Regions from separate parts of the Oharaeibacter diazotrophicus genome, predicted to be linked through region 2. Evidence: predicted binding sites of a transcription regulator. Region 2 holds the regulator's gene; the other holds the start of a gene.

Region 1 (7,046 bases), 270 kb from region 2:
GGCGCTTCACCGTGGTGCTCAGCCATTGGCACCGCGACCACGTCGCCGGCAACGCCGTCTTCGCCGACTGCGAGATCCTGGCGCTCGACCTCACCGCCGACTTCCTGGCGGCCAACCGCGCGGACTACGAGACCGGCGACCCGCCGATCCGACCGCTGGTGATGCCGACGCGAACCTTCGCCGAAGGGCTCGATCTCTCGCTCGGCGGACGCACGCTCGAACTGCGCCGCTTCGACGTCCACAGCCGCGACGGCCTGGTGATCCGGCTGCCCGACGCCGGCATCCTCTTGGCCGGCGACACGCTCGAGGACACGCTGACCTATGTCGCCGAGCCGACCCGTCTCGACCGCCACCTCGCCGACCTCGACCGCATGGCGGCGTGGCCGGTGGCGCGGATCCTGCCGAACCACGGCGATCCCGACCGCATCGCGGCCGGCGGCTATGGGACGGATTTGATCGACGCAACCAAGCGTTACGTCGAGATCCTGAAGCTCTGCTGCAGCGACGCGGCACTCGCCGCCGCCCCCGTACGAGACCTGCTCGCGCCCGATCTCGCCAGCGGCGCCATCCTCTGGTTCGAGCCCTACGCCGACGTCCACGCCCACAATCTCGCCGCCGTGCTCGCCGCTGAGCGCACCGACGCGCCGTGACCGTCAGGCGACGAGGTCCGCCGGCGTCCCGGCCGCTTCCGCGTCGAAGCGAGCGCGGGCGCGGTTGACGGCGGCGTGGTTGGCGTCGGCCCAGGCGACCAGGGCATCGATCGGCGCCAGCATCGACAGGCCGAGCGCCGAGATGGCGTATTCCACACTCGGCGGCTTGGTCGGGTAGACCGCACGGGTGACGAGCCCGTCGCGCTCCAGCGAGCGCAGCGTTTCGGTCAGCATCCGCTTGGAGATGTCGGGCACCGCCCGCTGCAGCGCACTGAAGCGCCGCGGCTCGTGGCGCAGCGTCGTCAGGATCAGCACCGTCCACTTGTCGCCGAGCTGGTCGAGCACGTCGCGGACCGGGCAGAGGGCGGGCTCGAAACCGAGCTTCTTGCGGATTCGCTCGGCGTCGGCCGGGCTCTGGTTCCCCCGAGGTAACCTGGACACGAAATCATGCCTCCTTCCGCGTCTCTCGAACGGTCTCTAAGTTAGACCACATCTCGCAACGAGACCAGGAGAGAGTCGCCATGTCCGCCACCGAACCCGTCATCCTCGTCACCGGCGCCAGCGGCCAGCTCGGCCGGCTGGTGATTGCCGCGCTGCTCGACAAGGTGGCGTCGTCCCGCATCGTGGCGGGTGTGCGCGATCCCGGCAAGGTCGCGGACCTGGCTGCGAAGGGCGTCGGCGTCCGCGTCGTCGACTACGACCGTCCGGAGACGCTCGCCGCGGCCTTCGCCGGCGTCGACCGGCTGCTGCTCATCTCCTCGAACGAGCTCGGCCGCCGGATGCCGCAGCACAAGGCGACGATCGACGCCGCCAAGGCGGCCGGCGTCGGCCTGATCGCCTACACGAGCATCCTCGGCGCCGCGACGTCGCCCCTGCCGCTGGCGGCCGAGCACGCCGAGACCGAGGCCTATCTCGCCGCCTCGGGCGTTCCGCACGTGTTCCTGCGCAACGGCTGGTACATCGAGAACTACGCCGGTTCGATCGCGCCGGCGCTCGAGCACGGCGCCGTCCTCGGGGCCTCCGGCGACGGCCGCATCTCCGCCGCCGCCCGTGCCGACTACGCCGAGGCCGCCGCTGTCGTGCTGGCCTCGGACGATCAGGCCGGCAAGATCTACGAACTCGGCGGCGACGAGGCCTTCACCATGGCCGAGTGGGCGGCGACGCTCGCCGACCTCTCCGGCAAGCCGGTCGTCTTCAAGAACCTGCCCGAAGCCGATTACAAGGGCTTCCTGGTCTCGGTCGGTCTGCCCGAGGGCTTCGCCGACCTGCTCGCCACGTCGGACACCGGCGCCTCCAAGGGCGGCCTCTACGACGGCGGCAAGGCGCTGTCGACGCTGATCGGCCGGCCGACGACGTCGCTGCGCGCGTCGCTCGCCGCCGCGCTGAAGGGCTGAGCGCGCCGAAGAGCGGCCGCGAACCGGATCCCCGGACGGAAGGCTCCGAGCCGCCCGTCCGGGCTCGTGCCGGTACGAAGACACCCGCGACGGACGTCTCGACCGTCCTCGCAAACGAAAGGGGCGGGCCCCATCAGGCCCGCCCTTCGATCCCGTCAGAACGGGATCTCGTCGTCCATGTCGCCGCCGAAGCCGCTGCCGCCGCCCGAGCCGCCACCGCCGCTCTGCGGGGCCGGCCGGCCGCCGCCACCCGAACGGCCGCCGCCGCCGTAGCCGCCGCGGCCGCCACCGGAGCTCTCCATCGGGCTCGACGAGCCGAAGTCGGAGCCGCCGCCCTCGTATTCGCTCATCTCGCCGCGTCCGCCGCCGCCTTCGCCGCGGCTGCCGAGCAGGGTGAGATCGCCGCGGAAGCGCTGGATCACCACCTCGGTGGTGTAGCGCTCCTGGCCGGACTGGTCCTGCCACTTGCGGGTCTGCAACTGGCCCTCGACGTAGACCGTCGAACCCTTGCGCAGGTACTGCTCGGCGACCCGCGCGAGATTCTCGTTGAAGATGACGACCGAGTGCCACTCGGTCTTCTCCTTGCGCTCGCCGGAGTTCTTGTCGCGCCAGGTCTCGGACGTGGCGATGCGCAGGTTGACCACCGGCTCGCCCGATCCGAGACGCCGCACCTCCGGGTCGCGCCCGAGATTGCCGACCAGGATCACCTTGTTGACGCTGCCAGCCATGGCCGCCGCTCCCTGTCTTTGTCCGCCGCCGCGTCGGCCGCGTACCCGTGCCCACAACATCCGGGGCGCCCTCTGGGTCCCCGGCGGAAAGTCCGCCACCCTACGCCCCGCCCCCGACGGACGGAACCGCGGACGGAAACCCGATCCGGCTGCGTGTCGCTTTATCCACAGCGGGCGCCGAAAAGGGCTGGTGGCTCGTCGTCGTTCTCTCTATGTTCTTGCCACGGGAATTGGCGTCCGGCAAGGCCCTCCTATATTGGCGGATCGGCCCGCATGGCGGGCCACGATCGTCGCGGCTGCTGACAGCGGCTGTCGACGGCGGCGGAGACGATGACCGGCGGTCCGCGCCGGACGCGGGCACCAGGGAACGTCGCGGCGGTGCCGATACGGGCACGGTCGGCGGTTCGGATCGGGACGGACGATGACGGGCAAGAGGACACCGGCCTTCGACACGGCGAAGCGGACGATCGCGATCCGCGGCGCGCGCGAGCACAACCTCAAGAACGTCGACCTCGAACTGCCGCGCGACAGCCTGGTGGTGCTGACCGGCGTGTCGGGGTCGGGCAAGTCGTCGCTCGCCTTCGACACCATCTACGCCGAGGGCCAGCGCCGCTACGTCGAGAGCCTGTCGGCCTACGCCCGCCAGTTCCTCGAGATGATGCAGAAGCCTGATGTCGACCAGATCGACGGGCTTTCGCCGGCGATCTCGATCGAGCAGAAGACCACCTCGCGCAACCCGCGCTCGACGGTCGGCACGGTCACCGAGATCTACGACTACATGCGCCTGTTGTTCGCGCGGGTGGGGGTGCCCTACTCGCCGGCCACCGGCCTGCCGATCGAGAGCCAGACCGTCAGCCAGATGGTCGACCGCACGCTGGAGATCGCCGGGGGCACCCGGCTCTACCTGCTGGCACCGATGATCCGCGGGCGCAAGGGCGAGTACCGCAAGGAACTCGCCGACCTGCAGAAGAAGGGCTTCCAGCGCGTCAAGGTCGACGGCGCCTACCATTCGATCGAAGAAGTGCCCGCGCTCGACAAGAAGCTGAAGCACGACATCGACGTGGTGGTCGACCGCATCGTGGTGCGCGCCGACCTCGCCACCCGCCTCGCCGACAGCTTCGAGACCGCGCTGAAGCTCGCCGACGGCATCGCCGTGCTGGAATACGCCGACGACAAGGAGGAGGACGGCACGCCGAAGCGCGTGGTGTTCTCCGAGAAATTCGCCTGCCCGGTCTCGGGCTTCACGATCCCCGAGATCGAGCCGCGGCTGTTCTCGTTCAACAATCCGTTCGGCGCCTGCCCGAAGTGCGACGGCCTCGGCACCGAGCTGAAGTTCGAGGCCGAACTCGCCGTGCCCGACGACGCCCTGTCGCTGAAGGGCGGGGCGATCGTGCCGTGGGCCAAGACCGGCTCGTCGTCGCCCTATTACGCGCAGACGCTGGAGGCGATCTGCCGGCACTACAAGGTCTCGATGACGACGCCCTGGCGCGACCTGCCCGAGCAGGTGCGCCGGACGATCATGCTCGGCTCGGGCGAAGAGGAGATCACCTTCGTCTACGACGACGGCCTGCGCTCCTACAAGACGTCGAAGCCGTTCGAGGGCGTGCTGGTCAACATCGAACGGCGTTGGAAGGAGACCGATTCCGACTGGGTCCGCGAGGAGCTCGGCCGCTTCCAGTCCGACCATCCCTGCGAGGCCTGCGGCGGTCACCGGCTGAAGCCGGAGGCGCTGGCGGTGAAGATCGCGGGGCTGCACATCGGCGAGGCCACCCGCAAGTCGATCCGCGAAGCGGCGGTGTGGTTCGAGGCGCTGCCCGGCCGGCTGACCGACAAGCAGAACGAGATCGCCGGACGCATCCTCAAGGAGATCCGCGAGCGGCTGCGCTTCCTCAACGACGTCGGCCTCGACTATCTCTCGCTCGCGCGCGGCTCCGGGACGCTGTCCGGCGGCGAGAGCCAGCGCATCCGCCTCGCCAGCCAGATCGGCTCGGGCCTGACCGGCGTGCTCTACGTGCTCGACGAGCCGTCGATCGGCCTGCACCAGCGCGACAACGACCGCCTGATCGAGACGCTCAAGCACCTGCGCGACCTCGGCAACACGGTGCTGGTGGTCGAGCACGACGAGGATGCCATCCTCGCCGCCGACTACGTCGTCGACGTCGGCCCGGGCGCGGGCGTCCACGGCGGACGGATCGTGTCGCAGGGCACGCCGGCCGAGATCATGGCCGACCCGACCTCGCTGACCGGCCAGTATCTCTCCGGCCGGCTCGCCGTGCCGGTGCCGTCCAAGCGCCGCAAGGTCGACCGCAAGAAGCTGATCCGCGTCGTCGGCGCGCGCGCCAACAACCTCAAGAACGTCACCGCCGAGATCCCGATCGGCACCTTCACCTGCGTCACCGGCGTGTCCGGCGGCGGCAAGTCGACCTTCCTGATCGACACCCTGTTCAAGGCGGCGGCGCGCCGGCTCAACGGCGCCCGCGAGCAGGCCGCCGCGCACGACCGCGTCGAGGGCCTCGAATTCCTCGACAAGGTGATCGACATCGACCAGTCGCCGATCGGGCGCACCCCGCGCTCGAACCCGGCCACCTACACCGGCGCCTTCACGCCGATCCGCGAGTGGTTCGCCGGGCTGCCGGAGGCGAAGGCACGCGGCTACCAGCCGGGCCGCTTCTCCTTCAACGTTAAGGGCGGGCGCTGCGAGGCCTGTCAGGGCGACGGCGTCATCAAGATCGAGATGCACTTCCTGCCGGACGTCTACGTCACCTGCGACGTCTGCAAGGGCAAGCGCTACAATCGCGAGACGCTGGAGGTTCAGTTCAAGGGCCGCTCGATCGCCGACGTGCTCGACATGACGGTCGACGAGGCCTGCGGCTTCTTCGAAGCGGTGCCCGGCATCCGCGACAAGATGGTGAGCCTGCGCGAGGTCGGCCTCGGCTACATCAAGGTCGGACAGCAGGCGACCACGCTGTCCGGCGGCGAGGCCCAGCGGGTCAAGCTCGCCAAGGAGCTGTCGCGTCGGGCAACCGGTCGCACGCTCTACATCCTCGACGAGCCGACCACGGGCCTGCATTTCCACGACGTCGCCAAGCTCCTGGAAATGCTCCACGAACTCGCCGACCAGGGCAACACCGTGGTGGTGATCGAGCACAATCTCGAGGTCATCAAGACCGCCGACTGGATCGTCGACCTCGGTCCCGAGGGCGGCGACGGCGGCGGCCGCATCGTCGCGGCGGGGCGGCCGGAGGACCTCGTCAAGGTGCCCGAGAGCTACACCGGCCGCTACCTCAAGGACCTCCTCGGCCGCCGCCCCCAGCGCGCCGCGGCGGAGTAGGGCGGCGCGCGGCACAGCCCGGGCGACGGTGGACGGGGAGGGGCGGCGTGCACGGTCCTCCCGGTCCCCGCGCCGCGTCGCCGTCGTGCCGCCTGCCATTGCCACCGCGTCGCCAGCGGCGCCGCGCGCCGTTGCCTTCGCGCGCCGTCGTCGTCCAGCCGCAGTCTGCCGATCGGCGCGATGGCGCGGGTGCGCAGGTTCGGTGTCGTCGCGGAGTGGCCCGGGCCACGCCCGCCGCCCGCCGGCGGCACCGCCCGGACCTGGACGGAAGGCGCCTCGTACCGCCAGCGCGAGCGCACACCTGCCGCGCACATGCATGTTTCATCTATTCACGTCAGTATGTTATCGAATGTTCGCGAGATCGTCACCGCGGTGTCGGACGAGGCCGACTAGCGTTCCGGCCGTCACGTCCAACGACGACGGGGTGGAGAAATGGCCGCGAACGATCGGCGCGAATTCCTGAAACTGATCGGCAGCGGCGCCTTCGCCGCGTCGATGACCGGCAGCATCGAGCGCGCGCTCGCGATTCCCGCGGAGGTCCGTACCGGCACCATCCGCGACGTCGAGCACATCGTCGTGCTGATGCAGGAGAACCGGTCGTTCGACCACTATTTCGGCACGATGCGCGGCGTCCGCGGCTTCGAGGACCCGCGTCCGGTGCGGCTCTCGACCGGCAAGACCGTGTGGGCGCAGCCCTCGCCGACGGGCGACGTGCTGCCGTTCCGGCCGGATGCGAACTTCGGCGAGAAGTTCCTCGAGGACGTCGCCCACGGCTGGGCCGACGGCCAGATGGCGTGGAACGAGGGCAAGTACGACCAGTGGATCCCCGCCAAGGGCGTGGCGGCGATGACCTACTACCTGCGCAAGGACATCCCCTACCACTTCGCGCTCGCCGACGCCTTCACCGTCTGCGACAACTATTTCTGTTCGCTGATCGGCCCGA
Region 2 (7,046 bases):
ATCTCGTTCAGCTTGTGGGTGATCAGGACGGAGGCGATGCCCTGCTTCTTGAACTCGACCAGCAGGCGCAGCAGCGCGTCGGAATCGCTCTCGTTCAGCGACGCGGTCGGCTCGTCGAGGATCAGGAGCTCGACCTCCTTCGACAGCGCCTTGGCGATCTCCACCAGCTGCTGCTTGCCGACGCCGATGTTGGTGATCAGCGTGCCGGGGCTCTCGGAGAGGCCGACCTTGGCCATCAGCGCCCGGGTGCGGGCGAAGGCCTTGGCCCAGTTGATCACGCCGTTGGAGGCGGTCTCGTTGCCGAGGAAGATGTTCTCGGCGATCGAGAGCTGTGGCACCAGGGCGAGTTCCTGGTGGATGATGATGATGCCGCGGTGCTCGCTGTCGCGGATGCCCCGGAAGCGGCACTCCTCGCCCTTGAAGCGGATCTCGCCGTCGTAGGTGCCGTGCGGATAGACGCCCGAGAGCACCTTCATCAGCGTCGACTTGCCGGCGCCGTTCTCGCCGCACAGCCCGAGGATCTCGCCGCGGCGCACCGTCAGGTTGACGTTCGACAGCGCCAGGACGCCGGGAAAAGCCTTGGTGATGCCGCGCATCTCCAGGATGGTGTCCATTCCGGTCCCTGTCATCTCGGTCTCGTCCCACCCGTGACTGTCGGGGCCCGGCCGCTCGGACCGGGCCCCGTTCTCGTTCGCGTCCGTCGCCGTGGCGACGCCGCGATCAGTTCTCGATCTGCTCCTTGGTGTAGTAGCCCGAGCCGACCAGGATCGACTCCCAGTTCGACTTGTCGACCAGCACCGGCTTGAGCAGGTAGGACGGCACGACCTTGACGCCGTTGTCGTAGGTCTTGGTGTCGTTGATCTCCGGCTCCTTGCCCGAGAGCACGTCGTCGACGAGCTTGGCGGTCACCTTGGCGAGCTCGCGGGTGTCCTTGAAGATCGTCGAATACTGCTCGTCGGCGAGGATCGACTTGACCGACGGCAGCTCGGCGTCCTGGCCCGAAACGAACGGGAAGGGCTGCTCGGCGGTGCCGTAGCCGACCGCCTTCAGCGACGACAGGATGCCGATCGACAGGCCGTCGTAAGGCGACAGCACGGCGTCGACGCGCTTGTCGGTGTAGTAGGCCGACAGGAGGTTGTCCATGCGGGCCTGGGCGACCGCACCGTCCCAGCGCAGGGTGCCGACCTTGTCCATGCCGGTCTGGCCGGACTGGACGACGAGCTTGCCGGCGTCGATCTGCGGCTGCAGGACGCTCATGGCGCCGTTGTAGAAGAAGAAGGCGTTGTTGTCGTCCGGCGAACCGCCGAACAGCTCGATGTTGAACGGACCCTTGCCCTCTTCGACACCGAGCGCCTTGACGAGCGAGGTCGCCTGCAGCACGCCGACCTGGAAGTTGTCGAAGGTGGTGTAGTAGTCGACGTTGCCGGAGTCGCGGATCAGGCGATCGTAGGCGATCACCTTGATGCCGGCCTCGTTGGCCTTCTGCAGGACGTCCTTCAGCGTGGTGCCGTCGATCGCCGCAACCACCAGGACCTTGGCGCCCTTGGTGACCATGTTCTCGATCTGGGCGAGCTGGTTCGGGATGTCGTCCTCGGCGTACTGGAGGTCGGTCTCGTAACCGGCCGCCTGGAACTCCTTCACCATGTTGTCGCCGTCCGCGATCCAGCGCGCGGAGGACTTGGTCGGCATCGAGATGCCGATGGTGCCCTTGTCCGCGGCGGCGGCCGGGCCGACGAAGGCGGCGACGCCGATGGCGAACGCGGTCAGCATGGAAGCGATCAGTTTCAAGGTCTCTCTCCCTCGGTCTTCGGACGGAGGAGCCGCCCGAGCCGCACCCGTCGCGGGGCGCGGCGGGCCGGCCGCCGGCGTCTCACTCCCCGGAGGCGGCGGACGGACGGGCTGCGTCGGTCCGTGCCCGTGGCACGGCGCTTCGACGGTCCCGCATTCGGCCGGCATCCTCCTCCAACCCGCCCGGCGATCCCACCGCCGGAAACGAGCCCGCGCACATTAGGGCCCCACAGCTATAACCGTCTAATGACGTTTCACGCCGTTGCCATAGCCGATCCGGCATGTATAGCTCACGTCATGGAAACGTCCCCTCCCCGTCCGCCGCGCACCGCGGACAAGTCCCCCGGCCGCCGCGTCGCGGCCACGCCACCCGGTGACCGGCTGCTGCGCAGCGGCCTCAAGGTCAAGCACCTGCTCCTGCTCGTCGCCCTCGACGACCACCGCAAGCTGCACCGCGCCGCCGAAGCCATGAACCTCAGCCAGCCCGCCGCCTCCAAGATGCTCGGCGAGATCGAGAAGATGGTCGGCGCGGCCATGTTCGAGCGGCTGCCGCGCGGCATAGAGCCGACCCGCTACGGCGAGGCGCTGATCCGGCGCTCGCGCACCGTGCTCGCCGAACTCGGTCAGGCCGGCACCGAGATCACCGCGCTCCGCGTCGGCGAGGGCGGCGCGGTCGCGATCGGCACCGTGATGTCGCCCGCGGCCGAGATCATGGTCGACGCGATCGAGCGGGTGCGCGCCCGCATGCCGCGCGTCCAGATCACGGTCCAGGTCGACACCAGCGACGTGCTCGCCGGCCATCTCACCGCCTCCCGGCTCGACTTCATGATCGGGCGCATCCCGCCCGGCGTCGATCCATCGCCCTTCGTCTACCGCGAGATCCGCGAGGAAACGGCGGCGCTCCTCGTCCGTGCCGAGCATCCGCTCGCCGGCCGCGCGGCCGTCCGCCCGGAGGACCTCTACGACCGCGACTGGGTCATGCAGGCGCGCGGTTCGCTGCTGCGGCGCAGCCTCGAGGCGCTCCTGCGCCGCCACGGCGTGCCGCCGCCGGTCAGGGTGATCGACACCCCGTCGGTGATGATGGCGACGCTCCTCGTCGCCAGGACCGATTCGATCCTGCCGGTCGCCGAGCCGGTCGCCGACCTCTTCCTCGCCGCCGGCCGATTCGTGAAGCTCTCGCTCACCGAGAAGCTCACCGTCGAGCCCTACGGCCTGATCCGCATCGCCGGCCGGCCGCTCTCGCCGGCCGCAGCCGCCTTCTACGCAACGCTCGAGGACCTCGTCTGGGGCCTTCCCGCGCCGGTCGAGGGCGAACCCGCGGCCTGAGCGCCGCTCGCGGCGGTCGGATCGGCCGCCGCCGCGACGGCGATCAGTAGCGCCGCATCAGCGCGACCAGCCGGCCCTGGATGCGGACGCGGTCGGGCCCGAAGATGCGGGTCTCGTAGGCGGGATTGGCGGCCTCGAGGGCGATCGAGGCGCCCTTCTTGCGCAGACGCTTCAGCGTCGCCTCCTCGTCGTCGACCAGCGCGACCACGATGTCGCCGGTGTCGGCGGAGTCCGAGCGCTTGATGACGACGGTGTCGCCGTCGAGGATGCCGGCCTCGATCATCGAATCGCCGCGGACCTCGAGAGCGAAATGCTCGCCGAGGGCGACGAGGTCGATCGGGACGTGGATGGTGTGGGAGTGGTTCTGGATCGCCGAGATCGGCACGCCCGCCGCGATCCGCCCCATCACCGGCACCGGCATGGTGTCACGGCTCTCGGGCGCCGGCTCCGGCGCGGGCACGGCCCTCGGACGGCCGAGATTGCCCTCGATCACGCTCGGCGCGAAGCCGCGCCGCGGCCGTCCCGGCCCGGGCTGGACGCTGTCCGGCAGCTTGATGACCTCGAGTGCGCGCGCCCGGTTCGGCAGGCGCCGGATGAAGCCGCGCTCCTCGAGCGCGGTGATCAGGCGATGGATGCCCGACTTCGACTTCAGGTCCAGAGCGTCCTTCATCTCGTCGAAGGACGGCGGAACGCCGGACTCCTTGAGCCGCTCGTGGATGAACATCAGAAGTTCGAGCTGCTTGCGCGTCAGCATCGGGACCCCCTGGCCGGAGCGCCGAAATCGGAACGGCCCGAGTGCCGCGCGATTCGGTACAAAACACGAACACAGTTAACATGTTCCGTGTGTGTTCCGCAAGAGCCGGTGTCCGTCGTTCCAGATCCTATCCGATGGCGCGGCCCGCTTTCGACCCTCGACCCGCGATCGACGGGTGCGAAGCGTCACGCCGCGGGGACGCCGGTTCGTGGCCGGAGCGCGCTTCAGTCGGCCTGACGCAGCCCCGTGGCCGTCACCAGCCGGGACGCGTCGCGCACCGTCGGGCGTGCGTCGGCGGCGACGGCGACGCGGGCGCGGACGGGGGACTGCGCCGGGTGGCGGTGCGCCGGCGGGGCGGAGGGAATCGCGGCGGGCGCTTCCATGTGGGCGTCGATCAGGCAGTCGACGAAGCGGCGGGCGAGCTTGAAGTCGGTCGAACTCGGTCCGAGCACGGCGGCGACGCGGCTAACGTGGCGGGTGATGTCGGGACGCAGCAGACGCAGCCGCCCGACGGCGACGTGCGGGGCGGCGACGTGGTCGGGCAGGAGGCCGATGTTGCGCCCCGACAGGATCAGCGTCGTCTGGGCGTGGGCGCCGTGGCCGATGTCGCCGCGCGTGGCGGCGTTGCGGGTGCGCTCCGGATGGAAATACTCGTGGTGGCCGCGGTTGGCGTAGCTGGCGGCGTCGATGTCGGCCCGCGAGATGTTGTCGTCGGGCACGGCGAACAGCGGATGGCCCGCGGCACAGTAGAAGTGCGATTCCTCGTCGAACAGGTGCTCGAAGGTGAGCTGGCCGAAGTGGTCGTTGACGAGGCCGATGCCGACGTGGACCAACCCGTCGGCGACCCTGCCGGTCATCTGGAAACCCAGCATGATCTCCATGCGGTAGCGGATCTGCGGGTAGTAGTCCGAGAAGCGGGCGATCGCCTCGGCGATGCGGGCGCGGGGATTGTCGACCACGTGGTCCTGAATGCCGATGACGAGCTCGTGGCCGGCGCCGTCGTGCAGGTTCGAGGCCCGTTTCCTGAAGGTCTCGACCGAGGAGAACAGCTCCTTGGCCGCCTCGTAGACGATCTCGCCCTCCGGGAACAGCTTGAAACCGCGCGGCCCGCGCTGGCACAGCCGCGCGCCGAGACGGATCTCGAGCGACTTCAGGTACTCGCTCAGCATCGACTGCGACAGGTTCAGCGTCGCCTGGGCGGCGGTGAAGCTGCCCTCCTCGACGATCGTGCAGAAGCAGCGCAGCAGCTTCAGGTCGATGTCGTGGATCTGCGTCAGGTTCGACATGGCGGGCGTTCCTGATCTCCACGACCGCCGTCGGGGGCACGGACGGTCGGAATACGGAAAACTACGCAACCGGCGTGCCAGTCATGTTGCATCGCAAGAGATGCGGAGTCCGAGCGCCGTACCGCGGCGCGGCGAGATCGGTCGGCGGAAGGCCGACACCCGCGACAAACATTTGTTCTACAACGATCTTTTCGGCCGGCCGCGTGCCATCGCCGCACCCGGCCCATTCGGCGCCGACCGCCGGCGTCGGCTCGTGCCGGGCATGCCGCCCGGGGACCGGGCTGCGGATCTTTCGTCCAAAAATCAAGCCGTTGCCCAATTCGTCAGCCTCGCCCTCCCCGATCGGAGCTTTGCCCATTGCCGATGGAAGCCGTTGTTGCACTGCGGTTGACTGGTCCCGAGGCGCCCACCCCGGACCGTCGCCAACCGCCACGAGGCCGCGATGCCCAAGCCGTTCCACCTCGCCTGGTTCATGAACTTCTCGGTCGACGAATGGAACGCGCCCTTCTCGGCCGGCGGCGATCCCTGGACCGGCGAGTTCTACATCGACATGGCCAAGGCGATGGAGCGGGCCTGCTTCGACTACATCATGATCGAAGACACGCTGATGATCGCCGACGCCTACGGCGACTCGATGGAGGCCTATCTCAAGTACGCCCTGATGGGCCCCAAGGGCGACCCCGCGCCGTTGGCGGCGATGATCGCCAACCACACCTCGAAGCTCGGGGTGGTGGCGACGCTCTCCACCATGGCCTACCCGCCCTTCATGCTGGCGCGGCTGTGCTCCACCCTCGACAGCATCGCGCAGGGCCGCTTCGGCTGGAACATCGTCACCACCGGCGAGAACCACGCCGCGCGCAACTTCGGCATGGACGAACTGCCGCCGCGCCAGATGCGCTACGACATGGCCGACGAATACGTCGCCCTGGTCAAGCAGCTGTGGGACAGCTGGTCGCCGGGCGCCGTGGTGCGCGACCGCGCGACCGACACCTACGTCGACCATGCCAAAGTGAAGCCGATCGACTTCGAGGGGCGGTTCTACAAGTGCCGCGGGCCGCTCAACTGCGTGCGCTCGCCGCAGGGCCGGCCGACCTTCGTCCAGGCCGGCGGCTCGCCGCGCGGGCGCCAGTTCGCCGCCGAGACGGCCGACAGCATCATCGCCGCCGCCTCCGGCACCAAGGCGATGAAGGAATACCGCGACGACATCCGCCGCCGCGCCGCCGAGGCCGGCCGCGACCCCGACGACATCAAGGTGTTCTTCATCGTCACCCCGGTGCTGGCCGAGACCGAGGCGATGGCGAAGGAGAAGCTCGCCTTCTACACCTCGACCGAGGCGTTCATGGTCAAGGTGCTCGCCCAGATCAGCTCGGTCACCGACATCGACTTCTCGCGCTTCTCGCTCGACGAGGAGCTGCCGCGGATGACCACCAACGGCGAACAGGGCTCGCTCGAGGCCTTCGCCCAGTGGGGCACCGGCAAGACGCTGCGCCAGCTGGTCGCCGACCGCGCCACCCGCGGCCTCGACGGCATCGTCGGCACGCCGGCGGCGGTCGCGCGCCGCCTCGGCGAGGTCATGGAGGAAGTCGGCGGCGACGGCTTCCTGATCACCTCGCCGTTCCAGAAGGTGTCGCGCCAGTACGTCACCGAGATCTGCGAGGGCCTGGTGCCCGAGCTGCAGCGCCTCGGCCTCGCGCGCACCTCCTACGGCGACGCGCCGATGCACCTGCGCGACCGCCTGCGCGAGTTTTGAACCCTCCCCGCCCGGCTTCCGCCCGCCCCGTTCACCGCCCCTCGTCGAGGACGATCCGATGCCCAAGCGCTTCCACCTCGGTTGGTTCATGAACTTCGCCGTCGACGAATGGAACAAGCCCTTCGCCGCCGGCGGCCGGCCC

Evidence for each region. Region 2 encodes LexA, which represses DNA repair genes until DNA is damaged. Its sites were predicted from a motif close to TGTTCNNNNTGTGTTCNG; they were not measured.
Region 1: the regulator LexA is predicted to act here: its motif matches at 2,975-2,992, upstream of uvrA (excinuclease ABC subunit UvrA).

What each region holds. Positions count from the first base shown of each region.
Region 1 covers NZ_SNXY01000006.1:1,053,215-1,060,260, reverse strand. Annotated here, with positions in the region: gene EDD54_RS04980 (MBL fold metallo-hydrolase) at 1-650, shown strand, start outside; gene EDD54_RS04975 (winged helix-turn-helix transcriptional regulator) at 654-1,091, opposite strand; gene EDD54_RS04970 (SDR family oxidoreductase) at 1,172-2,044, shown strand; gene ssb (single-stranded DNA-binding protein) at 2,200-2,772, opposite strand; gene uvrA (excinuclease ABC subunit UvrA) at 3,194-6,103, shown strand; gene EDD54_RS04955 (phosphocholine-specific phospholipase C) at 6,536-7,046, shown strand, end outside.
Region 2 covers NZ_SNXY01000006.1:1,321,505-1,328,550, forward strand. Annotated here, with positions in the region: gene mmsA (multiple monosaccharide ABC transporter ATP-binding protein) at 1-629, opposite strand, end outside; gene chvE (multiple monosaccharide ABC transporter substrate-binding protein) at 721-1,770, opposite strand; gene EDD54_RS06260 (LysR family transcriptional regulator) at 2,086-3,114, shown strand; gene lexA (transcriptional repressor LexA) at 3,158-3,868, opposite strand; gene EDD54_RS06270 (LysR family transcriptional regulator) at 4,093-5,154, opposite strand; gene EDD54_RS06275 (NtaA/DmoA family FMN-dependent monooxygenase) at 5,597-6,904, shown strand; gene EDD54_RS06280 (NtaA/DmoA family FMN-dependent monooxygenase) at 6,963-7,046, shown strand, end outside.